DNA from 2 places in the Eubacterium sp. LMAG:50 genome. Region 2 is predicted to be linked to the other one. Evidence: a T-box and tRNA genes for the amino acid it is inferred to sense, from the RefSeq annotation. Region 2 holds a T-box; the other holds one or more tRNA genes.

Region 1 (7,407 bases), on a different contig from region 2:
CGTTATTCGCCTGGTGTATCAAAAACAAATATACAAATAACACTGCCATTATTATTGCGTTATGATACACTACGTCCTTCATTTCTTTCAGATATCCTCGTCTTAATATTCCTGAATATCCGTTTCTAAAAAACGCTACACAAAAGTGTATCAGCGTTAATGATATTGTTACATTTCTATATAGGGAAGTGTTGTACATATGCCCAGACCCTGAATATATCAGTGTAGCTAGAAAGAACGCTACATTAATGCATATAACATCTACTATTATGAAATCAAAATGCTTTGTCCACTTATTACTTGTTCCGTTGTACACTCTCTATCCTCCCCCTTTGTATTTTCTCTAGTTTGCTTTATATATTAGTTAGGCGAATGATTTTATTACTTATTTACTTAATGAATATTTACACTATCATTATTTGATGTATAATCTTCTTGTTTATTATCCAATAAACAATCACTTTATTTACCGTTTGGTGAATAATATTCATATTTTTATTAAATTATCTATATAATTTTCATTCTTACAACTTGTTTTATTTTTCGTTCAATATGTAAATTTGTTGCTTTTTTTTGACACAATTCTCTATTATTATATCATCTACGACTTTCTTTGTACATTGATTTTGTTAGTTTTATCAATATTTTCTGCTTTTCTTATGGAAAAGTTACAATAAAAATATTTTTATTATATATTTACTATATATGTATTTTAGTTCATTTTAAAAATTCCCCATAATATTTATGCTATTTTCTATCTTTTTTATACTATTTGCGTTGTTTTGTTTTTACCTTTTATCTGTTTGTTTATAATATACACCAATTTTTTTCAGTTTTTTTCGCATACTGACCTTTCTTGTATTTTTCTTTTGTCTATTTTGTTAACATTTGTAACGGATTTGTTAATTCTCTTTATATTACCTTGTTTTTATTTTTCATTAGGGTTAATATTTCTTATAAGTAAGGGGCAAAGTTTTAAGGTTTTATGATAGACTTTAGAACTTTTCTTATTTTTATATGGAAGGAGTCTTAGATTTGCGTGAAAAATTAGCGAAGTTAATGTACGGGAGGTATGGAGTAGATCAACTTGGCAGAGCAATGCTTATTTTCGCACTGGTTTTATGCGTGCTTTCGTTATTTGTCCCAAGACGTTTGTCCGGGATTATTTATTATATTTCACTTATTTTAATTATTTTGATGTATATAAGAATGTTTTCAAAAAATATTCAGAAGCGCTACCAGGAGAACAACAAATATTTAAGTTTAAAAGCTTCCTTCTTAAGAAAATTTCAGCGTGAAAAAGAAATTTTCAGCCAAAGAAGATTTTATCATTTTTACAGATGTCCACGTTGCAGACAACGTATTCGTATTCCTCGTGGCAAAGGCCGCATCGAAATCCGTTGTCCAAAATGCTCACAGACATTTATTAAAAAAAGTTAATTTATCAGATGCATAAATAGTCTGCAACTGATTATATAATTTAACAACATGCGTAAGAATTTCCTTTTAAGAGGGCATTAAGTATTTACGACTGATTGTGTGATTTAACTTAGAGCCGATTTGATTTGTGGTTCTTTACTTATTTTGTCTGGAGGACTCTATGTTTGGATATGTAGTTGTAAACAAACCCGAACTCAAATTTAGGGAATTTGATGTCTATCGGGCGTATTATTGTGGCCTATGCCACTCACTTAGTAAGCGACACGGTCTGTCAGGGCAATTAACCCTGTCCTATGACATGACCTTTTTAGTTATCCTTCTTTCTTCGCTTTACGAGCCGGAGCACAACGTCACTTCAAAACGTTGCGTTGTGCACCCTCTAAGGCGTCAGAACATCATTTCCTCAGAATTTACGGATTATGTTGCTGACATGAACGTCATCCTTTCTTATTTCAAATGTCTGGATGACTGGCACGATGACAGAAGCGTTCTTAAGCTTGCTTATTCAAAATTATTAAAAAAAGGGTCAATTGGGAAAAATTTAAATAATGTACATGCCACTTCTGATTCAACTGACGATGGTTCAGTTGCAGCTACTCAGCCAAGCGCTGTTGACGATGGTTCAGTTGCAGCTACTCAGTCAAGCGCTGTTGACGATGGTTCAGTTACAGCTACTCAGTCAAGTGCTGTTAACGATGGTTCAGTTACAGCTACTCAGCCAAATTCTGACAGTAACAATCAGAATTCTTATTTTACTGACGATTCCGGGCATTTGCATATTTCTCCTGATTATTCCTATAAAAATAAAATCGAAGCTATTTCATCTTTGTTGGACGAACTCGGTACCCGCGAAAAAATGAATGAAACCAACGTTGATGTGGTAGCCGGTTTATTTGGCCGAATAATGCAAATCCTATTCGTGCCTTTTGACGATATTTACGCCAAAGGTCTTGGTCGCATGGGCTTTTACCTTGGGAAATTTATATACATTATGGATGCATTTGACGATGTTGAGGAAGATGTCAAAAAGGGTCGTTACAATGTTTTTTCAAATTGTTATACTGACCCGGATTTTGAAACTCATGTCAAAGATATGCTTACAATGATGATGGCTGAGTGTTCCGATGCTTTCGAAATGCTCCCCGCTGTTGACAACGCTGATATTCTTCGTAATATTTTGTATTCCGGAGTTTGGAATTCCTATGAACGGCGTGTTTCAAAAAATTTAGAAAACAAATAATTTTTTATTGTGATGTTTTAATTTTTCAGAATTAATTTTTATTAACAATATTCTATCGCATTATAACATAATCACAGCAAAAATTTAGAAAGAGAATAGATATATGAATCCTTATGATGTTTTAGGGGTTAGACCAGATGCCTCTGAAGATGAAATTAAAAAAGCATACAAGGCTCTAAGCCGCAAATACCACCCTGATGCAAACATTAACAATCCTAACAAGGAACAGGCTGAAGAGAAATTCAAGCAGGTTCAACAGGCATATAGTCAGATTATGGATGCACGCAAGCATGGTGCAAATGGCTATGGTGGTTCTTCTTATGGCAGTGGAACTTATGGCGGCTATGGTAATTATGGCGGCTACGGTTCTGGTTCCGGTGGCTATGGTAATTCAGGCAGTTATGGATCTGGAAATTCCGGTGGCTATAATTCCGGCGGTTTCGGCGATTGGGACTTTGGTGGATTTGATTTTGGAGGTTTCGGCAATTTTGGTGGCTTTGGTACAGGCTACGGTGGTGCAGGTAATTATGGCAACTCTTCAAATATGTCAGAAGACGAGATGCATATGCGTGCTGCAGCTAACTATATTAATAACCAACATTATGCCGAGGCACTTAATGTATTAAATACAATTTCCAACAAAAATGCTACATGGTATTATTATAGTGCTATCGCAAATAAAGGCGTAGGCAACAATGTCCAGGCTCTTGAGCACGCCCGCATGGCATCTTCAATGGAGCCTAATAATGCTACTTACCGGCAACTTGTCCACACATTCGAAAGTGGTGGCAGCTGGTACACTTCTCGTCAAAGCAGTTATGGTGGAATGCCTACAATTATTTGCAGTAACCCACTCTTAGCCTGCTGTCTTGCAAATCTTTGTTGCAATGCTTGTTGCGCAGGTTGTGGTGGTGGATACACTTACCGATAAAATAAATTACAATTTAATTTATTAATAAAAAGAACTCAAAGTTTGAAAATTATTAATAACTTTCAGGCTTTAAGTTCTTTTTTATTAATAGATATTTTATTATGCTTTATTTTTTAATATCTATTATTATGCTTTATTGATATCTATTATCATTCTTTTTAATATCAATTATCACTTATTTATATCATCTTTTATTCATATCAACATTAACTTTATTGTTATATTGAACTAGTCTATAATCTTATATTCCTTCATCAGTTTATTCTGGTACTCAATATCCTGAGCTGATTTTTCTAAGTCATCATATCTTTTTTCTTTTAAAAGTATTTTAATTAATTTATTTGTATTCTCCTGACCTTTTTCTTCTCCAGCCTTCATTCCGTCCTTCAGACCCTCTCTATACTTTAGATTCATCTCCATCTGTAATGACATATACTCTCGCCTCCATCTCTCATTTTTTCTGGCTGCGATTACCTTTCTGTCTATCCTTCTCGTAAGTTCACTTTCAGGTTCGCTGCCGTCAAAATATTCCAATAATGATTTCAGTTCCTCATTTATGTCACTTTTATCGCCTTTTGTGTTTAGAAATATCTTATGCGTTCCGTCATTTAACTTGATTTCACTATCTTCCAGGCATACATTTTCAAACTCGTAAACACTTCTTCCTTTTTCAAAAAAATCAAATGTACAGATAAATATGACATAACTTTCCTTAAGTATATCATATGATTCGCCTTTTTCAATCATGTTTAAATCTATTATTCCCTGATAATATCTTGATCTTTTCGGTAATTCTTTATAAGTTGTTGTCTGCATTTCGAGATTAAATACTGTGTTGTCGTCATCCTCAACATATATGTCGAGTCTTATATCTTTTGACTTCGCTGTCATCTGTATTATTTCTTCATAATCAACATATACAATATCCCTTATTTTTATGTTTAATATATTTTCTAACAGTGGTTTACACAATTCTTTTTCACATAAAACTCGCCTTTATAAACACGGACTTGCCCTATATAATAAAAAAAGAAGCATTTCTGCTTCCTTATCTGTCATTCATGTTTATTCTGTTACGGTTTTTGCCGTTTTTAAATTTATCTGTCATTCCTGCGTCTTTTCTGTCTTGTCCCTCTCTCTTTTGCTTCGGACATAGTTAGTGCCCAGTTCCGGAATCGAACCAGAGACACGAGGATTTTCAGTCCTCTGCTCTACCAACTGAGCTAACTGGGCATAAAAAATTGCGGGGACAGGATTTGAACCTGCGACCTCCGGGTTATGAGCCCGACGAGCTTCCAGACTGCTCTACCCCGCGCTGTTTCTTCTTTTTTTTAATGGGCAGAGAAGGATTCGAACCTTCGAAGGCGTTGCCAGCAGATTTACAGTCTGTCCCCTTTGGCCACTCGGGAATCTGCCCATTCTTTTAAGGTAAGCCTGACTTCATTTATCATTGCTTACTTAAAGCCGATGAACGGACTCGAACCGTTAACCTGCTGATTACAAATCAGCTGCTCTGCCAATTGAGCCACATCGGCATATTCTGTTTTATCAACAAGCTTTCCTGCTTATTTTCTTTTTACCTCTCGGTAGTGGGACCTACAGGGCTCGAACCTGTGACCCCCTGCTTGTAAGGCAGGTGCTCTCCCAGCTGAGCTAAGATCCCATGTTTCATTATACAAAAATAGAGGTCGAGAAAGCCGGCTTTTGCTTTCAACCTCCTCTTTCTCTTCTTTTATTGACGACCCGGATGGGGTTCGAACCCACGACCTCCGCCGTGACAGGGCGGCGCTCTAACCAGCTGAGCCACCGGGCCATTGTACATTCAAAACTGCACACCAACTAATCTTCCAATCTCTTCTTCCTTGGATAACCTTTCCTCAAATTCCTTCCTTATGGTTAAGCCCTCGACCTATTAGTATCAGTCAGCTACACGTGTTACCACGCTTCCACCTCTGACCTATCAACCTTGTAGTCTTCAAGGGGTCTTACTACTTACGTATGGGATATCTCATCTTGAGGGGGGCTTCACGCTTAGATGCCTTCAGCGTTTATCCCTTCCAAACTTGGCTACTCTGCCATGCATTTGGTAATGCAACAGATACACCAGAGGTTCGTCCATCCCGGTCCTCTCGTACTAAGGACAGCTCCTCTCAAATATCCTACGCCCACGCCGGATAGGGACCGAACTGTCTCACGACGTTCTGAACCCAGCTCGCGTACCGCTTTAATGGGCGAACAGCCCAACCCTTGGGACCTACTACAGCCCCAGGATGCGATGAGCCGACATCGAGGTGCCAAACCACTCCGTCGATGTGAACTCTTGGGAGTGATAAGCCTGTTATCCCCAGGGTAGCTTTTATCCGTTGAGCGATGGCAATCCCACTTTATACCACCGGATCACTAAGTCCTACTTTCGTACCTGCTCCACCCGTCGGTGTCGCAGTCAAGCTCCCTTATGCCTTTGCACTCTGCGAATGGTTTCCGACCATTCTGAGGGAACCTTTGAGCGCCTCCGATACCCTTTCGGAGGCGACCGCCCCAGTCAAACTCCCCACCTGACATTGTCCACCAGCCGGTTCACGGCTGTATGTTAGAAACCCAATACTGCAAGGGTGGTATCCCAAGGGCGACTCCTCGCAAACTGGCGTTCACGTCTCCTAGTCTCCCACCTATCCTGTACATGCAATATCGAATCCCAGTATCAAGCTAGAGTAAAGCTCCATGGGGTCTTTCCGTCCTGGCGCAGGTAACCAGCATCTTCACTGGTACTTCAATTTCACCGGATGCATTGTCGAGACAGTGCCCAAATCATTACGCCTTTCGTGCGGGTCGGAACTTACCCGACAAGGAATTTCGCTACCTTAGGACCGTTATAGTTACGGCCGCCGTTTACTGGGGCTTAAATTCAAAGCTTCGCTTATGCTAACCTCTCCTCTTAACCTTCCAGCACCGGGCAGGCGTCAGCCCATATACATCACCTTTCGGTTTCGCATAGACCTGTGTTTTTGCTAAACAGTTGCTTGGGCCAATTCTCTGCGGCCTGATTTCTCAGGCACCCCTTATCCCGAAGTTACGGGGTCATTTTGCCGAGTTCCTTAACAATGCTTCTTCCGTCGGCCTTAGGATTCTCTCCTCATCTACCTGTGTCGGTTTACGGTACGGGTACAATGTACACTATAGCGGCTTTTCTCGACAGCCAGCTCACCAGCTTCGCTACTTTTATTTCGCTCCGCATCACGTCTTCAGATTGAACAGCGGATTTGCCTACTGTTCTCCTACCTCGCTTGCACCGGCTTTTCCATTTCCGGCTCTGGCTCTCTGTCTGTGTCCCCACAGTTCTGATACATTGTAGTACAGGAATCTCAACCTGTTATCCATCGACTACGTCTTTCGACCTCGCCTTAGGCCCCGACTTACCCAGGGCAGATCAGCTTTACCCTGGAAACCTTAGATATTCGGCCGTGAGGATTCTCACCTCACTCTCGCTACTCATTCCGGCATTCTCTCTTCTTATCCCTCCACTGCTCCTTTCGGTACAGCTTCGTCGAGCTAAGAATGCTCCTCTACCAATGACTATGTCATTCCTCAGCTTCGGTGTTGTGTTTTAGCCCCGGACATTTTCGGCGCAGGACCTCTCGACTAGTGAGCTATTACGCACTCTTTGAATGTATGGCTGCTTCTGAGCCAACATCCTAGTTGTCTTCGAAATCCCACATCCTTTTCCACTTAACACTCACTTTGGGACCTTAGCTGGAGGTCTGGGCTGTTTCCCTTTTGACTACCCAACTTATCTCGT
Region 2 (7,407 bases):
CCACTAATTAATTGGCATATGTTGTATGCCACGCAATTTACTTTATAAAATAAACAACTTTAAACGGTTAACTAGACAACTATACCATTATCTGTCCATAAAGTCTATAGTCCTATAGTACAAATTTCAAACATCATCTCGGTATACTACTTCTAATACATAATGCTCCCCATCCCATCATAGGATTAGGCCATTTTTCAAATCCATCTATTTTCCTTGCTCCTCTTATCAGATAAGCCTTAAGTTTTTCTCCATATAAATACTTGTCATTTCCATTAACTATGCCCCATTCCATAAGCAATGCTGCTGCCCCTGAAACAAATGGGGTTGCCATTGAAGTCCCACTTTTTACTGAAAGTCCTCCGCCAACTGCTGCAGATATTATATCTACTCCCGGTGCTACAATATCCGGTTTAATTTGATTTGTTTCTCTTGTAAATCCTCTTCCTGAAAAGTCTGCATATGTCTGCCTGTTACTATCATACGCTCCTACAGTAATTGCTTTAGAAGCAGTTGATGGAATTGTCAACGTAGTGTAAGGTATAGGATTTAAAAACCTTGTATTTGTCCCTAATGAAGCCTCAACAGGCAACCACATATTATACGCTCCTAACACTGATTTAACCGATGTTATCCTCACAGTCCAAATACCTGACTGAATATACATATCTTCAGGCACGAATTGAACATATACCTCCTGATATATGCTATAAGGTTTAGGTGTTCCATAATATACCATCAACCTTGTTCTATCTGAAGAGATATTATATTTCATAACTTCATTTGCATCAGTAAAAATTCCGGTACTTTCGCCTGTTGGTGAAATTAATTCTATTTCAAATATATCTGCATAAGACTTCCATATTTGCAAATTAAGGGAATTTTGATAATTTGATACTGCAAATTCTATATTTTCTGTTTCACCTGTATCTATTTTTCCACTTGTATGTCCTCCCGCATTTCCTTCGTTTCCTGAACCTATTACAACGGATATTCTTTCCTTTGCAGATATCTCGTTAATATATGTTTCAAGCAATGATGTGCCATCATGAGAACCATAATTATTTCCAAAACTCAAATTTATTACAAGTGGCATTTTTAATTCTTCTGCCTTTTTTGTCACATAATCAATTGCCTCCATAAGTTCTATTGTTGTCGGGAACGAATTTTCTCTCGGTGTCGCCAATTTAACAATTAACAATTTGCTTTTAGTTGCTATTCCGATATTATTTCTTTTATCGTTTGCAAAATTTCCTGCAGCAATACCTGCTACATGAGTTCCATGTCCTGAATAATCTCTTGATGGTACAATTTCATATCTTTCTCTAAAATCCGGTGCATTTATTGCTGCATTTATCTGACTATCCGTATAAAATGTTCCTCTGTTAAAACCGTATGTATTTTCGCCATTCCCTATTGTCTGATCCCAAATCTCAATAATTCTAGTTTTCCCAAATTCATCTATAAATGCTGAATTTGCATAATCTATTCCACTGTCTATTACCGCAATAATTACCCCTTCTCCATATATACCAAACTGATTCTGTGCATTTGTAACACATGCTTCACTTCTGTTATTTATAACTGCAAAATATAACGGTTTTGCTTTTTCAATATAAATAACACTGTCATCCTCAGCAAGTTTATCAATAGTTTCTTTTGGCACAGATAATATTGCAAAATTATTTGACAATATTTCATATTGTATTCCATTATATTTTTCTAAAAAATCCGGAGTTCCCGTGAACCTTATAATCAAATCCCAGGAGTTATCTATTGGATTAAAACCTGCTGATAGTTCCCGGCATTTATCTAATTCCTGAATATTAGCTTCCAAGGCAACATTCAATAAATTTTCTATTTTTCCGTTCATAAACATACCTAAAAAAACACTTATTACATTCTATGAAAATTTCTTACCATAATTACTTAGAATGTAATAAGTGTTCTACTTTTTGTATTATCGATTCTGAATTAAATCTTAGTCCATAATTGCCTTATGGAATTTCTTTTTACCTTTTTTAATCTTTGCTCCTTCTTTTAACATTGATTCCGTAACAACAAAGCCTATGTCAGAAACTTTTTCATCATTAACAGATACGCCACCCTGCTGTACAAGTCTTCTTGCTTCACTCTTTGTTCCTGCTAATCCACAAGTTACCATTAAATCCATGATTCCAATTCCACCATCTGTTAACTGTTCATGTGTAATTGTAGATGTTGGCATATTTGAATCATCTCCACCACCTGCAAATAATGCCTTTGATGCTTCTTCAGCTTTCTTTGCTTCTTCTTCACCATGAACCATCTTTGTAAGTTCGAATGCAAGAATTTCTTTTGCTTTATTTAACTGGCTTCCTTCCCATTCATCCATCTTATCAATTTCTTCAAGTGGAAGGAATGTTAACATACGGATACATTTTAATACGTCTTTATCTCCTACATTTCTCCAATACTGGTAAAATTCAAATGGAGATGTTTTATTAGCGTCAAGCCATACTGCTCCGTTAGCTGTCTTACCCATTTTCTTTCCTTCTGAATTCATAAGAAGTGTAATTGTCATGGCATAAGCATCTTTTCCAAGTTTACGACGGATTAATTCTGTACCACCCAACATATTTGACCACTGATCATCTCCACCAAACTGCATGTTACATCCATATTCTTTAAATAAATGATAAAAGTCATATGACTGCATAATCATATAGTTAAATTCAAGGAATGTTAAACCTTTTTCCATTCTCTGCTTGTAGCATTCTGCACGAAGCATATTGTTAACTGAGAAACATGGTCCTACTTCACGTAATACATCAATGTAGTTAAGTTTTAATAACCAATCAGCATTGTTTACTGCAATAGCTCCACCTTCTCCAAAATCAATAAATCTTTCCATCTGCTTCTTAAAACATTCGCAGTTATGTTCAATTGTTTCAGGTGTAAGCATCTGACGTAAATCGTTACGTCCTGAAGGATCACCTATGTATCCTGTTCCACCACCAAGCAATACAACAGGTCTGTTGCCTGCCATCTGTAATCTCTTCATAAGACATAAAGCCATAAAATGACCTACATGAAGTGAATCTGCTGTAGGATCAAATCCAATATAAAATGTTGCTTTTCCTGTGTTAATTAATTCTTTAATTTCTTCTTCATCTGTAACCTGGGCTATAAGACCACGTGCTACTAATTCATCATAAATTGTCATCTTTTTTTCCTTTCTTAAATTAAAATTCATTAAATTTCTTTATAAGTGTTTCAAGTTATTAGGATACTTATTAAATTTTTGATACCGATATGCAATTTTCTATTATCTGCGAAAATTAAAATTGCATTTTTTAAGCTTAGATTCATAAATATGACCTTGCCATACATAAAAAAAACCTCTGCATCTTACGATACAGAGGGCATTAACTGCGGTACCACCTCTAAATAAAAATTTCTCACGAAATCTTCCTCTACGAGTGCAAACACACTCTTGCGCTATAACGGGCGCTCCCGACATTCCCTACTCATTTCTTTTCAGGTTGTAACTCCAGGATGTATTTCACAAAATCTACTTCATAATCTCACACCAACCGATTACTCTCTTGCAAGTACAATTAAGTTACTTCTTCCTCTCAACGTCTTATAAATAATTAATCTTTTTCTATACTAACTTTTTGTAGCAAAAAAATCAACTGTTTTTTAATATTTTTATTCCTTCCAAAATTAAAATTTTAAATTTCACTCTTCCATCGTGCTGTGGAATTTGCTTTTAGATAAACGGAATTTTTATTCCTTCTCCCAAATACCATCATTTGAAATCTTATTCCAATCTGCTTTCAATACAGAAACAACTTTTCCCCTCTTAAATTTCTTCTCTTCCTGATATAAATACTTCTGTTTTATTAATCCGTCAACAGCAACCTTTACTTTATCTTTCGGAACTTTATTATAATCCGCTACACACTGAATGGTCTTCCAATATGTAACAACTGAACGATTTTTCTGTTTCTGTTTATATAAACTATTTAGAATAAGTTCATTATAATGATGTTTTTCCTGTGACTGTCTTGGCATCTCGACATAACTTGTTGCGACTGATTTAAGTTTATTGCTAAATGAATATTTAACCCCATAAATAATAACTTTTTTGCCTATTTCCTTTAAGTATTCTGCAACTTTAGTAAAATGTGCGTCACCTGTAAACAAAACATATACTTTTGTTTTATCTTTTTTTGCAGCGCTTCTATAAATTGCATCTAAAATAATTACATCTGTAAAATCTTTATCTACGCCTTCTTTATCGCTGGCTGTATGTATAATATTCTTAGTAATTCCTTTTAATCTTTCTAAATCATTTCCTATATTATATTTTGAAAAATCCCCAAAAACATACAATCTTGTAATATTATATTCCTGTTTTAGTTCTTCAATCCACTCTTCAATATTAGGCTTCATCTGAAACTTATTTCTGTATGCATAATACCAATGTTCATAGTCAACAAACACTTGTGCTTCCGGTTTTTTATCTTTTTTTAATCCGAACATTTATTTCCTCCTTTTTATATTTGGGTTAATTAAGGATACCCATAATCCTTTGTTCATTGAAATTCTCTTATATAAAAGTGATACCTCTTTGACTTATATAAACTATAGAAGCCTTTGTATGCAACAACTACATACTCACATATAGTCTTTATATATCATTTTCTCTTCCCCGATATATAACATAAGGAGCCTTACGGCTCCTTATAGCTGCAAACACACACATTATACAATATATAAATGTAGGTGTCAAAAATGCATATTCTCTTTTTAGCAGTATAAAATATCTCTAACGAAAGTAATTAATCATGGTTTAATCAACATAATTTAACAATCCGATTATTCCATTATACTGCTCATTTGGTGTTTCTAAAACTATATGACTTAATAGAGTTTTTCTTAATGTACCATCTTTGTCAAAACAATTTAATTGTATTTTTTTATTTGATTTATCTGACTTTGTTTCTTCATAGAATTTAATAAATTTATCAATCTCTTCATCTGAAACAACTTTTTCTTTCATAAATTCTACATAATCTACTTTATCAGTATCTAAATCAAAAATTTCTTTAGCTTTTGTTCCGACATCACATACATCTGTATCCATTGCCACATGCCAATAAGTATATTTTTCTCCTTCAAGTCCAAACCTGATATTATCAAGCATTCCGTTAATAATATTATCATCCTGTATTTTCTTTGTAATATCTTCTGCAAAATGTATAAGCGCATACCCTGAATTCCAAGGTACTTTTCTTATTCTAATATTATATGTCTTACCTGTATCCTCATTCTTAACGTCAACTTCTTTAATAAGTTCATTACAGAATTTATCACAATGTTCACATGGTGTATTCGAATCCCATATTGTCTCATGACATTTTAATCCAATAAGTTCTTTTGTTTTATCAGAAGTTAATTCTTCCTTTGCTGCACGATTCATATACAATAATTCTTTTGTTTTTTCATTGCATATAAATATAATTTCATGTGATTCTTCAATAAGCCATCCCATGTTTCTAACATCTATAGGCATTGACATTTCTTCATTACCTGTATATATCTGGAACTGATTCTTTCCTAATTTCTTAGCCTGAATAAGTGCCATGTCAGCACATCTGTAAAGTTCTTTATATTCTGTCGCATGAGCCGGAAACATTGCAACACCTATTGAACATGAAATCTTCATTTCTCCCACATTAATACGTAGTTTATTTCTCAATATTTCCATTTCGTTATTAAGTTCATCTATTGTCATTCCACGCTTTATAAATACAGCAAATTCGTCTCCACCAAATCTACACGATAAATTTTCTTCTGAAAAAGCACTGTCAAGAATATTGGCCACATTAATTATTGCCTGATCACCCATAATGTGTCCAAGACTATCATTTACTCCCTTAAAATTATCAATATCAATCATAAGGAATATAGCTTCTTTTCCTGAACTGCTCAAGAACAATCTTACCTGTCTTTCAAACTCTTTTCTGTTAAGAAGTCCTGTCATTGTATCAAGTTTAACCTGACCTTCAACAACTCGTAATTTCTGAATTACCTTTTTACGATGCTCTTCAAATAATCTTTCAACCGTATTGTTTAATTCATATTTGTCATATGGTTTAAACAGCATACCATCTGCACCGTTTTTAAATGCAATATCTTTATATACATTTTCATTGTCACCTGTTGTATATAATACCGGAATCTCATCTAATTTATCGTTCTTTTTCATTTCGTAAAGTAAATGAAACTTATCTTCTTCATTTATATTAGTATCTACAACTGTTAAAATAATGTTGTAATAATTCTTCTTTATAAATTGATAAGCTTCTTCTTCATTGTCAAACTCTACAAATCTATATTCCGTATCCAGATAGTTTCTAAACATTTCATGGTTTCTTTGTAATTCATCCACAAGGACTATCACTTCTGTCTCGCCGTTCTGGTCATCTATTGATAATTTCTTGTACTCTTTATAACTCTCTAAATTAAAAATTGGAATTATATCTTCACTTAATAATTTATTTTTAAATTCCTGTTCAGGTATCGGTCTTGAGAAATAATATCCCTGTACAAAATTACATTTTAATCTTCTCAAATACTGAATATGTTCTTCTGTCTCTGCACCTTCAACTACAATTATAAGATTCATCCATTTTGCCAGATTTACTATTGAACTGATAATATTATGGCTATTCTTATTTTTCTGTTCATTCTGAATGAATTTCATATCAAGCTTAATTATATCTATTGGAAGTTCAGCTAAAATATTCAATGATGAATATCCACTTCCAAAGTCATCCATCTCTATAATAAATCCATATTCTTTTAATCTTCTGACTACTTCTAAAAGATTTTCAGTATTTTCCATATATGCTGATTCTGTAATTTCTAAGTGTAAGTATGTAGGTGATAGATTATGTCTTTCAACCATACTTTTAAGAATCTCCGGAAGTCCTTCTTTGTAAATATCTTTTCTTGATACATTGACAGATACCGGAAGAATCTTATTGTGTTCATTCTTCATTTTCTCAATGAATCCACATACATGCTCCCATATATATATGTCGAGTTCAGTAATAAATCCATTTTCTTCAAATATCGGAATAAATTCACCCGGCGAAATAAATCCTAATTCCGGATGTTGCCATCTTATAAGTGCCTCTGCTCCAATCATCTTATTAGTCTGAATATCATATTTAGGCTGATAATACACCTTGAAATCCTCATTCATAAGAGATTGTTTCATAGTTTTTGTAATCTGAATATTCTGCTGATTTTTACTCATTAATGCATCGTCATATATGTACACATCATGATCATATGTGAGTTTAGCCTGATTACATGCTGCAATAGCATTATCGCACATAGAATTTATAA

Evidence for each region. The T-box of region 2 lies ahead of tyrS (tyrosine--tRNA ligase). A T-box ahead of a tRNA ligase gene usually reads a tRNA of that ligase, here a tRNA-Tyr.
Region 1: it has a tRNA-Tyr gene. The T-box ahead of tyrS (tyrosine--tRNA ligase) is inferred to sense a tRNA for this amino acid. The anticodon was not compared.

Annotation. Positions count from the first base shown of each region.
Region 1 covers NZ_NALP01000007.1:672,802-680,208, reverse strand. Annotated here, with positions in the region: gene CCC31_RS08330 (sugar transferase) at 1-316, opposite strand, end outside; gene CCC31_RS08325 (hypothetical protein) at 1,036-1,440, shown strand; gene CCC31_RS08320 (DUF5685 family protein) at 1,601-2,680, shown strand; gene CCC31_RS08315 (J domain-containing protein) at 2,784-3,611, shown strand; partial or broken gene CCC31_RS08310 (Rpn family recombination-promoting nuclease/putative transposase) at 3,840-4,592, opposite strand; tRNA gene CCC31_RS08305 (tRNA-Phe) at 4,772-4,844, opposite strand; tRNA gene CCC31_RS08300 (tRNA-Met) at 4,853-4,926, opposite strand; tRNA gene CCC31_RS08295 (tRNA-Tyr) at 4,947-5,028, opposite strand; tRNA gene CCC31_RS08290 (tRNA-Thr) at 5,074-5,146, opposite strand; tRNA gene CCC31_RS08285 (tRNA-Val) at 5,202-5,274, opposite strand; tRNA gene CCC31_RS08280 (tRNA-Asp) at 5,351-5,424, opposite strand; rRNA gene CCC31_RS08275 (23S ribosomal RNA) at 5,504-7,407, opposite strand, start outside.
Region 2 covers NZ_NALP01000006.1:365,201-372,607, forward strand. Annotated here, with positions in the region: gene CCC31_RS04465 (S8 family peptidase) at 134-1,873, opposite strand; gene tyrS (tyrosine--tRNA ligase) at 1,982-3,205, opposite strand; T-box leader at 3,398-3,630, opposite strand; gene CCC31_RS04475 (NYN domain-containing protein) at 3,772-4,530, opposite strand; gene CCC31_RS04480 (EAL domain-containing protein) at 4,841-7,407, opposite strand, start outside.